3 regions of the Leisingera sp. genome follow, and region 2 is predicted to be linked to each of the others. Evidence: riboswitches for the same ligand, from Rfam matches in the RefSeq annotation. Region 2 holds a riboswitch; each other region holds the start of a gene.
The links. Region 2 has a riboswitch for cobalamin ahead of AC4HIX_RS17825 (DUF4198 domain-containing protein). Riboswitches for the same ligand answer to the same signal wherever they lie in the genome.
Positions count from the first base shown of each region.

Region 1: linked by a shared signal. The riboswitch ahead of AC4HIX_RS09375 (aromatic ring-hydroxylating oxygenase subunit alpha) and the one ahead of AC4HIX_RS17825 (DUF4198 domain-containing protein) in region 2 are both predicted to bind cobalamin.
Region 3: linked by a shared signal. The riboswitch ahead of AC4HIX_RS12755 (DUF1636 family protein) and the one ahead of AC4HIX_RS17825 (DUF4198 domain-containing protein) in region 2 are both predicted to bind cobalamin.

Region 1 covers NZ_CEYXRG010000008.1:24,543-28,885, reverse strand. The annotation lists gene AC4HIX_RS09380 (alcohol dehydrogenase family protein) at 1-925, opposite strand, end outside; cobalamin riboswitch at 1,245-1,445, shown strand; gene AC4HIX_RS09375 (aromatic ring-hydroxylating oxygenase subunit alpha) at 1,552-2,787, shown strand; gene AC4HIX_RS09370 (FAD-binding oxidoreductase) at 2,792-3,877, shown strand; gene AC4HIX_RS09365 (ABC transporter substrate-binding protein) at 3,936-4,343, opposite strand, start outside.
Region 2 covers NZ_CEYXRG010000023.1:38,948-43,290, reverse strand. The annotation lists gene cbiM (cobalt transporter CbiM) at 1-464, opposite strand, end outside; gene AC4HIX_RS17825 (DUF4198 domain-containing protein) at 475-1,260, opposite strand; cobalamin riboswitch at 1,404-1,618, opposite strand; tRNA gene AC4HIX_RS17820 (tRNA-Arg) at 2,188-2,264, opposite strand; gene AC4HIX_RS17815 (GNAT family N-acetyltransferase) at 2,526-3,176, shown strand; gene AC4HIX_RS17810 (adenylate/guanylate cyclase domain-containing protein) at 3,226-4,343, shown strand, end outside.
Region 3 covers NZ_CEYXRG010000012.1:120,130-124,472, forward strand. The annotation lists gene cobW (cobalamin biosynthesis protein CobW) at 1-773, opposite strand, end outside; gene AC4HIX_RS12755 (DUF1636 family protein) at 776-1,186, opposite strand; cobalamin riboswitch at 1,283-1,500, opposite strand; gene cobO (cob(I)yrinic acid a,c-diamide adenosyltransferase) at 1,552-2,187, shown strand; gene glpD (glycerol-3-phosphate dehydrogenase) at 2,293-3,870, opposite strand; gene AC4HIX_RS12770 (DeoR/GlpR family DNA-binding transcription regulator) at 3,863-4,343, opposite strand, start outside.

The DNA.
Region 1 (4,343 bases), on a different contig from region 2:
GGGTGACGTCCTTCAAATACATGTCCCGCATGTCCAGATCGACAACCGGCCCGGCGATGGCGCCGCTGGACACAAGGCGGCCGCCGCGTTTCAGCAGCTTGATCATCTGCGGGAAGCCGGCCCCCGCGACGTTGTCGACGACCACGTCCACGCTTTCCCCGCCCAGCTCCGCCAGCAGATTGCTGCCGCGGTCCAGAACGATATCCGCACCTAGCTCCCGCAGCTGATCCATCTTGCCCTGGCTGGTGATTGCCGCCACCCGGGCGCCGCGGCGTTTGGCCAGCTGCACTGTGGCGGAGCCGACACCGCCGGAGGCACCGGTCACAAGCACCAGTTCGCCTGCGCGGACGTCTGCGCGGTGCAGCATGTTCTCGGACGTGCCGTAGGCGCATGGGATCGTTGCCAGCTCTTCGTCCGACCAGGCGCAGTCCACGGGGAACACCTCGGAGGCGGGGACTTTGACGTACTGGGCAAAGGCGCCGTCGAAGTCCGAGGCCATCCAGACGTTGTCCATCACACCGTAGCCATTGGGGCGCATGCAGGGCCGCACCAGAACCCGCTTGCCGGTCAGGGTCTGGCTGGCGCCTGGGCCGGCGGCGACAACCTCGCCGCAGCAATCGGTGCCCTGGATCAGGGGGAAGGGGGTTGCCTTGTTCCAGCCGCCGTCGGCCTTTTGCTCGGCATGGGTCTCCTGATGGCCGGCGGCCGCGGCGGTGTCCGTTGTCACGCTGGAGGAATACCACCCGAGCCGGGTGTTGATTTCGGTGTTGTTTACCCCGGCTGCGAGGACCCGCAGCAAAAGCTCCCCCTCTGCGGGCTCCGGGATCGGCACGGCTTTGTATTCAAGCTTGTCATAGCCGCCGTTTCCGGTGGTCACGACGGCCATCATGGTTTTAACGCTGCTGTCTGTTTTGGGTCCGGGCATGGGCGGCCTTTTCTGATCACGCGGGGTTGGTGAAAGGTCTTGGAATTTGGCGCAATTATTGCCCGCAGGGCGGGGGCGGCGGCAAGGGCGGAATCCGGCGGCGCAGCCCGGCCTGCCTGCTGGCCACCGCCCCGCGAATCGGTCCTTGTGTCTGGGTCGAGGGGAAATACACCAAAGATCAGCGCCTTGCCGCAAACAGGCTGGCGGATGCCGGTTTGAGATTCTGGACATCCCTGTCCCGCCGGCCCCCCCAAACATGCATGTCTTTTTCCGGTTTCGGCGGGTCGGATTTGTCTCCGCTTGCGGGCCGGGATTAGGGCAATTTCCGCCTCAGCAAGGTGCCGCCTTTCGGGGCAGAGAATTGGGAAGCTGGTGAAACTCCGGCACTGCCCCCGCAACGGTGACCCCGGGCAAGGCATGGCAAAAAACCACTGAAGCCAATGGCTTCGGGAAGGTGCCAGGCCCCGCCGCCGAATGGCCCCGGGACAGTCCGGAAACCAGCCTTGCCAAAAAACGTCAACCGCGGGCGGCGGCGGGGCGGTTGCGGGCGCGTGGCCTGCAATCTCTCTCTCCATGCCCGCAGCCAAGCCAACCTGCCGCGGGGATGCGGCAAAGGAGAGAAGCAGATGCTTCAGGACAGCGAGATTCTGGCCAAACTGGTGGCCCGTCAGAAAAACTATTCCCTGGAACAGGCGTTCTATACCGATCCGGGCGTTCTGGATCTGGACATGCGGCAGATCTTCTATCGCGAGTGGCTGTTTGCCATTCCCGCCTGCGAGATCCCGAAGGCGGGCAATTTCGTGACCCATCAGGTCGGCGCCTACAACGTCATCATCGTGCGCGGCACCGATGGCCAGGTGCGCGCCTTCCACAATGCCTGCCGCCACCGCGGCTCGGTCGTCTGCAAGGCGAAGAAAGGCAATTCGCCCAAACTGGTCTGCCCCTACCACCAGTGGACCTATGAGCTGGACGGCTCGCTGTTGTGGGCGCGCGACATGGGGCCGGATTTCGATGCCTCCAAGCACGGGCTGAAGCCGGTGCACTGCCGCGATCTGGCGGGTTTGATTTACATCTGCCTGGCGGATGAAGCGCCGGATTTCGATGCTTTTGCTGAGGTGGCGCGTCCCTATCTGGAGCCGCATGACCTGGCCAATGCCAAGGTCGCCTATGAAAGCTCGATCATCGAGAAGGGCAACTGGAAGCTGGTCTGGGAGAACAACCGCGAGTGCTATCACTGCGGCGGCAACCACCCGTCGCTGTGCCGGACCTTCCCGGAGGATCCGTCGGTGACCGGTATTGAAGGCGGCGAGAACCCGCCGCACCTGCAGAAGCATTTCGACCGGATCGAGGCGGCGGGCGTGCCGTCGCAGTTCCAGATCGACGCGCGCGGCCAGTACCGCGTGGCGCGGATGCCGCTGAACGAGGGCGCCGAGAGCTATACCATGGACGGCAAGGCGGCTGTGGCCAAGAAACTGGGCCGGGTGCCCTTTGCCGATGCGGGCACGCTGTTGAAATTCCACTATCCGACCACCTGGAACCACTTCCTGCCGGATCATTCCATCGTGTTCCGGGTGACCCCGATCAGCCCGACCGAGACCGAAGTCACCACCAAATGGCTGGTGCACAAGGATGCGGTCGAGGGCCAGGACTATGACCTGAAGCGGCTGACCGAGGTCTGGGTCGCGACCAATGACGAAGACCGTATCGTGGTGGAGGACAATCAGCAGGGCATCAACTCGCCCGCTTATGAGCCCGGCCCGTACTCGGAAGTGCAGGAAAGCGGCGTCATCCAGTTCTCCAACTGGTATGCCGAGCACCTGACCCGCGCGCTGACCGGCCGCCACCTGATCGCGGCGGAGTAACGGCATGGGACTGCAGGCAAACTTCGAGACGCTGGACGAGACCCTGGCGTGGAAGGACGACGAGATGCTGGAATGCGTCTCTGTGGTACCGGAGGCGCCGAACACCGCCACCTTCAGCTTCCGCGCGCCGTCCGGCGCGTGGTTCAAATACCAGCCGGGCCAGTTCCTGACGCTGGAGCTGCCGGTGCCGGGCGAAACCGTCTGGCGAACCTACACCATCAGCTCCTCGCCGTCGCGGCCGCTGTCGATTTCGGTCACAGTCAAGGCGCAGGCCGACAGCATCGGCACCCGCTGGATGCTGGACAACCTGCGTCCGGGCATGTTCCTCAAGGCCTCTGGCCCTGCGGGGGTGTTCACTCTGCCGAAACGGCCGAACGGCAAGTTCCTGTTCATCTCCGCAGGCTCCGGCATCACGCCCAGCCTGTCGATGACACAGTACCTGTTCGACCGCGGCCAATCGCCCGACGTCTGCTTCATCAACTGCGCCAAGCGGCCCAGCGAGATCATCGCGCGGCGCCAGCTGGAAGGCATGGCGGCGCGGGTGCCCGGCATCAAGCTGCATTTCGTGGTGGAAGAGGACGATCCCTATCAGGTCTGGACCGGCTACCGCGGCCAGCTGAACCAGATCATGCTGGGGATCATCGCCGGCGACTACCTGGAGCGCGAGGTCTACTGCTGCGGGCCGGATCCGTTCATGCAAGCCGTGCGCGACATGCTGAACGGCTTGGGCTTTGACATGGAGAACTACAACCAAGAAAGCTTTGGCGCGCCGGTGGAGACCGAGGCCGATGCGCCGGAGCTGGACGATGTGGTTCCCGAGGAAACCGCCGCCGCCGAGATCACCTTTGCCGCGTCGGGCGTCACTGCAAACTGCACCGAGACCGATACGGTGCTGGCTGTGGCCAAGGCGTCGGGCCTCAACATCCCGTCGGGCTGCACCTTCGGCATCTGCGGCACCTGCAAGGTCAAGAAGACCGCGGGCGAGGTGCATATGGTCCACAACGGCGGCATCTCGGAGGAAGACGTGGAGGCGGGGTACATCCTGGCCTGCTGCTCCAACCCGATTGGCCGGGTTGAGGTCGAGATTTGACCATAAAGAAGGGCGCGTGCCGGTGTGGCGCGCGCCCTTTTCTTCTTTCAGCCCCTGATCAGGCTTCCAGCGCCAGCTTGTGCACGTGGATTTCGTTGATCGGGTGGCTTTCGGCGCCGATCACACCCGGGCGGGCGTGGCGGTAAAGCGAACGCCAGTAGGGCTGGATGATGGTGCCATCCTCGCGCATGAATTTTTCGATGCCTTCCATGTGCCCGCGGCGGGTGTCGGCGTCGGCAATGGCTGAGGCGGTTTCCAGCATGGAATCGAACTCAGCGCTGGCCAGCCCGGTTTCATTCCAGGCGACGCCGGTCTTGTAGGCCAGCGTCAGCACCTGCACGCCCAGCGGGCGGTGGCCCCAGTCGGTGGAGCTGAACGGGTACTTGTCCCAGTCGTTCCAGAAGGTGTTGCCGGGCAGCACGGTGCGTTTGACCTTCAGCCCCGCGTCCCGCATCTGCGCCGCCAG
Region 2 (4,343 bases):
AGCATTAGCGAGAAGGCTACGGCCAATGTCGTTGCCGCTATCGCAGCTCCGCCTCCGATACCGCCCCAGATCGCGCCGTGCAGCGGCGAGCCGCGAGCCACCAGCGGGCGGAAAGCCAGCCCCACCAGAACAGCGGGCAAGGCGATATTCACGGCATTCACACCCAGCACCGTCAGCCCGCCAAAGCCAAAGAACACCGCTTGCAACAACAACCCGACAAACAGTGCCGGAAACGCGGCCCATCCCAGAACCAGCCCGGCCAGCCCGTTCAGGATCAGGTGAACCGAACTGGGCCCGATCGGGACATGGATCAGCGAAGCCACAAAGAAACTGGCCGAAAGAACCCCTGCCGCCGGAATGCGCTCCAGCGGCAGGCTGCGCAGACCCATAGCGATACCGCCGGCTGCAGCAACAGCGCCGCCAATCACTACCGGGTTTGACAGAGCGCCGTCTACGATATGCATCGGTCTGCTTTCACTTCAGCTCTTCAGCGTGGATCCACAGCACAGCATCCTGGCTGAGTTCCTTGCCGTTGTGCTCGGTTGCCAGGCCGGACCCCAGAGCGGCAAAACCCCAGTAGCCTGCTTTCGGGATGCCGAAGGAAAACACGCCGTTCTGGTCCGCGATAGCAACGATCGCTCCGCCCGGCATCTCACCCACGGTGGGATCGGTGGCCGAAAACGCTTTGAGGTCAGGCTCGGCCGCCATGAACTCGATCTCGATTTCAGCACCGGGGACTGGCGCGCCGCCCGCCAGAACCTGACCGGAAAAGGTGGATCCGACGATCACATTGTAGGGTTTGTTCAACGGCAGAATCTCGGTGGCCAGCCCGACCGGCTTATCCCAGTCGGTCGGCAAAGTGTTTCGGTTCAGCACGACTTTTGAGATCTGTTGAATATAGATATCTTCGCTTTCCTCGTAGTAGGGTGAAGGCACGGTCACCACGACATAGTCGCCGGAGCGTTTCACCGGGACGGACGCCTTGTAGGCCGAAGCTTCGTTCTCAGCGCCCTTGAAAGTGGCGGGCTCAAGGCGATCCGAAAGGTCGGTCTTTTCGCCTTTGTGGATCATGAAGAATTCTTCCGGCGCGCCCATGTCCATAGCGTATCCGTTTGACATGGGATGCCAGAAAACCAGGCCCATCGGCACGTCACCGGGCTTCTCGATCAGCGCTCTTTCGGTGTAATTCAGCTGGAAATGCGCCGACGCGGCGGCAGGCAGGGAAACGGCCAGTGCTGCGGCCAGATAGTTCAGTTTCATTTCGTCCTCATTCGACGATGCAGGCGCACCTGCAATCAGGAATGAACAACGGGGAGTATTGGCACGGAGTCGCCGGAACGGCCGTCGCGCCAGACGCTCACCCCGGCGTCCGGTGGAAAAGGGCAGAAACTCCGCAAGCGGGGCCTCGGTCCTTGTGTCCGGCAGGTCTCCTGACTCGCGGGTCCTGGTTCGGCTGGCCTTCCCGGGGATGATCCCAGTGGCGTCTTCAGCGTCACTCACCGCTCACAGTTGCGGGGGCAGTCACGGATTTGGTCCCTTTTGGGTACGCCGCACCGTGTTCCCTATTTCTTCCGCTGCGCATTGAAACACTTGCGGAACCGGTCACACTGGTTGAATGGCAAAACCGAATTTCTGAGTCAAGCGTCTTGCCTTCTGCTCAGTCACGGGATTGACACTGCAGATGACTGTTACCGGACTGCAACGGCCAGTCGGCAGGCCTGCGTGATGCGCGCAAACGGTGGCCGGTTTCCAACGGTATTCCTTTCGTGTGACCCGGTTTCACGGTTTAAGACCGCCACCGGAATGACGATTGCCCGAGCCCGGCAGAGATAGTCCAAAGCACCGTACGTTCTGCCGGTATTGGGTTTTCCTTGCCCCTTGTTCGATCAGGATTTGGGGCTCTTCTGACCTGCAGAAGGCTTCCCGTTCAGAATCTCGCCTCGCAACCCGGCGTTAAAACCCTCGCGGCCCCGTTCCCCAGAGTGATACCAGTTCGCTTCAAGCGGCAACAACTGCGCTCCCCCCCCTGTTTTGCCCTCTCTGCGACACGAGGTCTTCCGAAAGTAAAATCAGGGAACGCTTGGCCACTGGCGGAACAGGAGGCGCGAGCGGGAATGTTGGAGACACGCAAAAGGAAAGGTTCTGTCGCAAATGGCAAAACTTTATGTCGCGCGACAAGGGAGGAAGTGGCGGACCGAGGAGGATTCGAACCCCCGACCCCTTGATTCGTAGTCAAGTACTCTATCCAGCTGAGCTATCGGTCCACTGCGGCGGGGTTTACTGATAGCATCGCAGAGTCGCAACCCTAAAAGACGGCTGTTTCCGTTTTTCTTCACCAGCAGCTTCCGTGCAAACCTCGGCGGACGGCCGAACCACAAGGGCGTGCCCCCGTTCGGCCGCGTTGACATCCGGCCGCTCTTCGCCCCAAGACCGGCCGGAATTGTGGTATAAGTCTGAAGCCATGTCTTCCCCGCCAGGTTTTGCGCCGGGGAAGACGCGTACCGCAAACCGAAAGGGGGCGGCGGATGCCGGACCGGAACTCAGCGTGTTTTCAGCTCAGGCCGCTTGAAACAGCGGACCTAGCCACAGCCGCAGGCTGGCTTCAGAACATTGCTGACATGGCATGTTTTGATCGCTCAAACCGCGTGCCGCTCAGCGCACAGGGGCTGGAGCAGTCATGGGAGCTATTGTCCGATACAAAGGCAAACGCGAATAAGTGCTGGTTCGCACTTACCACGGAGTCCAGTGAACTGTGCGGTATCACCGGGCTGGATAGCATCTCAGCGGTGAACCGTGATGCCGTCATTGCCATGTTTATCGAAGAATCCAAGCGCAGGCAGGGTGTGGGGATACGCGCCCTGGCGCTGCTTCTGGACTTTGCCTTCCGGCAGATCGGGCTAAATCGCGTTACATCATACTACCGTGCCGACAATACCCGCAGCAAGCACCTGACCGCGCGTGCCGGCTTTGCGACCGAAGGCAGAATGCGGGCCGCATGGTTTGCAGAAGGCCGGTTCTTTGACATGGTCACTGTCGGCCTCCTGCGCGAGGAATGGGACGCCAGCCGCAAAGCGCTGGCGCAGGAGCTTGGCGCGGGCCCGCGCGTAAGTTTCCGCGGCGCAGAAGCCGCCGGCTGGGTCTGGCCGCCCGGCCCGGACAACCCGCTAGAAGGATGAGCGCGCATACCAGCGGCCCCAGCCCGCACTCACAGGAGGAGGACAGCTTGTGAGCGGCCAAAAAAAGACAACAAGAGTCCGCCGCCAGCTTGGTGCGGTGCTGTTTGCCGATGTCGTCGGCTATGCCCGGCTTATGGGCAATGATGAAATCGATACCTACAGTGCCCTGAAATCCCTCTTGGAACAGCTGGAAGCGGCTTGCCAGGCACATGACGGGCAAGTGGTGGCGGTCCGCGGCGATGGGGTTCTGGCGCTGTTTGAGACAGCCACGCATGCTGTGGAGTTTGGCGTCGAGCTGCACCGTATTGCCGAGATAAACAACCGTGCGCGGCCGGACGATCAGCACCTCCGGTTTCGCGCCGGTGTGCATATGGGCGAAATTCTGGTCGATGACCGAGGTATCCATGGCGACAACGTCAACATTGCCGCCCGGCTGCAGGAGATCGCCGAACCGGGCCGGGTTTTTGTCAGTGCGTCCGTCTACGAGCAGATCCGCAACCGGCTGCGCTTTGGCTTCGAGTTCCTCGGCCCGCAGCAACTCAAGAACATCACCGAGCCTGTCGCGGCCTATTGTGTCCGCAGCGAAGTCGCAGGCGCAACTATGGCGGCAACCCGGCGCCCTGAGACGCGGCCCGCGCACCGGCCGCCGCCTGGGATCCCTTCGGTTGCCGTGCTGCCATTTGCCAGTCTGGGCGGCGAGCCGTCCGACAGCTGGTTTGCCGACGGGCTGACCGAGGACATCATCCTCAACCTGTCCAAGTTCAAAAACCTTTTTGTCATTGCCCGCAACTCCGCCTTCTTTTTCAAAGCCAGCACCATGCCGCCTCAGGATGCCGCGCGGGAACTGGGAGTACGTTACGTTGCGCGCGGCAGCGTCCGGAGAGCAGCCGCGCGGGTCCGGATTGCAATTGAGCTGATCGACGCGGAGACCGGCCGCACCATCTGGGGGGAACGGTACGACCGAAATATTGATGACATCTTTGCCATCCAGGACGAGGTAACTGACGCTATCGTGGCTTCTACGGCCGTTCTGATTGAGGCGCAGGAACGCAAGCGTATGGCGCAGACGGCACCCGCCGACCTTGCCGCATACGGTTATGTCCTGCGCGGGCAGCAGTATATCTTCCGCTACACAAGGCAGGACAACCACGAAGCGCAGACCCTTTA
Region 3 (4,343 bases), on a different contig from region 2:
ACAACGATGCTTTCAAAATCGTCATGCTCGTGGTCGTGATGGCCGTCGTGATGGCTGGGGCGGGCTTCCAGGTCGTCCTCGGCAGCGGCGCCCAGGCCCAGGATGATGCGCGGGTCGATGACGCCCTCGCTCATCGGCAGGATCGGCAGCTTGCGGGGCGCCTCGGCCTCGATCACCGCGCGGGCCTTCTCGACGCCTGCGTCGCCGGCCAGGTCAGCCTTGGACAAGAGAACGATGTCGGCGCAGGAGATCTGATCTTCGAACACCTCGGACAGCGGGGTTTCGTGGTCGATGCTGTCATCGGCCTCGCGCTGGGCCTGAACCGCGTCCAGGTCGGGGGCGAACTGGCCCTTGGCGACGGCCTCGGCATCGGCCAGCGCAATCACGCCGTCAACGGTGATGCGGGAGCGGATCGCGGGCCAGTCGAAAGCCTTCAGGAGCGGTTTCGGCAGGGCCAGGCCGGAGGTTTCGATCACGATGTGATCCGGCTTTTCCGGCAGGTCCATCAGCTGTTCGATGGTGGGAATGAAGTCATCCGCGACGGTGCAGCAGATGCAGCCGTTGGCCAGCTCCATGATGTTTTCCGCCGGGCAGTTCTCATCGGCGCAGGACTTCAGGATGTCGCCGTCCACGCCGGCAGTGCCGAACTCGTTCACCACCACGGCCAGGCGCTTGCCCTGCGGGTTCTGCATCAGGTGGCGGATCAGGGTGGTTTTCCCCGCGCCCAGGAAGCCGGTGATGACGGTGACGGGGATCTTGTTGAGGTCGCTCATGATTACTCCTCGGAGAAGAACTTGGCCGGCGGGATGCGGGCAACGGATTGCTTGCGGAAGGTCTGCGGGCGTTCGCGCCAGGGCACGACGCCGTCGGCGGTGGCGGCGTAAGCCGCGGCGCCTTCCAGGATTTCGGGGACGTGCTGGTCCGGGTCGAGGTCGCCGTAGACATAGGTCCAGCGCTCTGTGCCGCCGACCAGCGCCACGGCGCAGCCGCGTTTGCAGGAGGACAGGCATTCAACGCCGCGCAGTCGGACGCCTTCGGGCATTCCGGCCTCTTCCAATGCGGCGTGCAGGATAGCGCCGGGGCGGGCGGCCTCCGGGTCGGCGCCCTCGCGGCGGCATGTGAGGCAAACGGTCAGCGTGACCGGTCCGGGGGTGCTGGCGGTCTTGCCCGCCATATCGTCAGCCATCGGCGCGTCTCCTGTCGCGGCAGGCGTGGGGATGGCCGAAAGGGGGGCGGCGGCGTGCCAGCCCCTCAACCGGTCGCGGAACACCCCGCCCGCCCGTTGTTCTCTCTCTCGCTGGCAGGTCTCCCGGCTTGCGGATGCCAAGGCGCTTTGCCTTGCCGGCCATCCTGCCTTCCCGGGGTCTCTCCCAGTGGCATGGCGGCCTCATCCGGTCACGGTCGCGGGGGCGGCTGTGCTTCGGCAATCCAAAGATATTTGGCGGCCTTCACATTCCCTCTTCGCCTGCTTTCGCAGGAACCAGCGAAACCCCCTTGCGCTATCGCGCCCTTCTTTGTCAAGACATGGGGTCAAACAGCTGGAGAGCCCCCATGAGCGAAAAGTCTGAAACCGGCATCTCAGAAGAAGAAGCCGCCCGTCATGCGTCGAAAATGGCCAAGAAGAAGGCCGCGCGCGACCGGATGATGAAGACCAAGGACGGCGAGAAGGGCCTGATCATCGTTCACACCGGGCCGGGCAAGGGAAAATCCTCGTCGGGGTTCGGCATGATCATGCGCTGCATCGCCCACAAGATGCCCTGCGCCGTGGTGCAGTTCATCAAGGGCGCCTGGCAGACCGGAGAGCGGACGCTGATCGAGGAGAACTTCAGCGATCTCTGCCAGTTCTATGCAATGGGCGAGGGCTTTACCTGGGAGACACAGGACAAGGCCCGCGACATCGCCGCCGCGCAGAAGGGCTGGGAGAAGGCCAAGGAGATGATCCTGGATGAGCGCAACACCATGGTGCTGCTCGACGAGATCAACATCGCGCTGCGCTATGAGTATCTGGACCTGGAGGAGGTGCTGGAGTTCCTGGTGGAGCACAAGCCGCCGATGACGCATGTGGTGCTGACCGGGCGCAACGCCAAGGAAGAGCTGATCGAGATCGCCGATCTGGTGACCGAGATGGGCCAGATCAAGCACCCGTTCCGCGCCGGGGTGAAGGCGCAGAAGGGCGTCGAGTTTTAAGACGCTTTCTGAATGTCCCGCCCGGCCGATAGGCCGGGCCGCGCCAACCCGCCCCCACGGGGCGGCGCGACTGCACCTCCCCTCGGGTTGGCCCGTCCCTCAGTTCTATGCCGCGAGCTGTGCGGCCTTGCCTTGGATGTAGGTATCCACCGCTGCGCGCTGGGTTTCATCCAGCCGCAGGCCGAGCTTGGTGCGCCGCCACAGGTAATCGTCGCCCGCGCGCACCCATTCGCGGGCAATCGCCCAGTCGAGCTCCCGCGCGGTGATGGTGGCGCCAAAGTCCTGGCCCAGATCGCCGGCGGATTTCGCGTCACCCAGCACCTCCCAGGCCTCGGTGCCATAGGCGCGGATCATCCGGCCCGCCCAGTAGGGTGTCAGGAACGGATAGTCCGCGGCGAGTTTGGATGTCAGCTTTGCCACATCCGCCACCGGGAAGTCGCCGCCGGGCAGGGCCACGCCTGCGGTCCAGTCGGCGGGCAGCTGCGGGAACACCTCGCCGATCTTCGCCAGAGCCGCCTCGGCCAGTTTGCGGTAGGTGGTGATCTTGCCGCCAAAGACGTTGAGCAGCGGCGCCTGCGCCTGGTCCAGCGTCAGCACGTATTCGCGGGTGGCCGCGGTGGCGGAGCTGGCGCCGTCGTCATAAAGCGGGCGCACGCCGGAGTAGGTCCAGACGATATCGTCGCGCGTCACCGGCTTCTCGAAGTATTCGGAGGCAAAGGCCGCCAGATAATCCTGCTCGGCTTCGGTGCAGACCGGTGCGGTGTCCGGGTCCGGGTGGTCGGCGTCGGTGGTGCCGATCAGGGTGAAATCCTGCTCGTAAGGAATGGCAAAGATGATCCGCCCGTCGGTGCCCTGAAAGAAATAGCAGCGCTCGTGGTCGAACAGTTTGGGCACCACGATATGGCTGCCGCGCACCAGGCGGATGTTCTCGCGGCTGTTCTGGCCCAGCTTCTGGTGCAGCACGTCGGCAACCCAGGGGCCGCCTGCGTTGACCAGCATCTTTGCGCGGTGCTCCTGCTCCTCGCCGGTTGCGCGATCCTTGGTGCGGATCACCCAGTGATCGGCCTTGCGGTCCGCGGACAGCACTTCGGTCCGGGTCAGGATGCTGGCGCCGCGGGCCATTGCGTCGCGCGCGTTCAGCATCACCAGGCGGGCGTCCTCGATCCAGCAGTCGGAGTATTCGAACGCGGTTTTGAATTTGCCTTTCAGGGGGCGGCCCGCCGGGTCGCTTGTCAGGTCCAGCTTGGCGGTGCCGGGCAGGATGCCGCGTTTGCCAAGGCTGTCGTACATGAAGAGGCCCAGCCGGATCAGCCAGGCCGGACGGCGGCCCTTCATCCACGGCATGAAGGTGGTCAGCAGCTTGGACGTGGGTGTCTCGCTGTCAAACCGCATGTCCTTGTGAAAGGGCAGCACAAAGCGCATCGGCCAGGAAATGTGCGGCATGGCTTTCAGCAGCACCTCGCGTTCGATCAGCGCCTCGCGGACCAGGCGGAACTCGAAGTATTCCAGATAACGCAGGCCGCCGTGGAACAATTTGGTCGAGGCGGAGGAGGTGGCGGAGGCAAGATCGTTCATCTCTGCCAGCGTCACCGACAGGCCGCGGCCTGCGGCATCGCGGGCGATGCCGCAGCCATTGATGCCGCCGCCGATGATGAAAAGGTCCGTTACAGGGGTGTCAGTCATTTTCGCTGCTTTCGTTTTGTCCTGCGGTCAGGATGCGGGTTCCGGCGGCGCGGGCGGCCTCGGCAAATTCTACGGGCGCGGGCCGGTCGGTGATCACCACATCCAGGTCGGCCACGTCGCAGATCCGCACCGGGGCGGAGCGGTCGAACTTGCTGCCGTCGCATACCAGCACCTTTTGCCGTGCGTTCTTGAGGATGGCACGGGCGACAGAGACTTCGCGGGCGTCGTGGTCCATCACCGCACCGTCGGCATCCAGCGCCGAGGCGCCGATGACGGCAAAATCCACCTTGTAGCGGGAGATGAATTCGACCGCGTCCTCGCCGACGATGGCGCCGTCGCTTTGCCGGACGGTGCCGCCAGCCAGGATCAGCTCCTTGGCCTGTCCGCCCATCATCATGCTGATAATGTTGATATTGTTGGATATCACCGTCAGCCCGCGATGGCCCGACAGAGCGCGGGCCACCTGTTCGGTG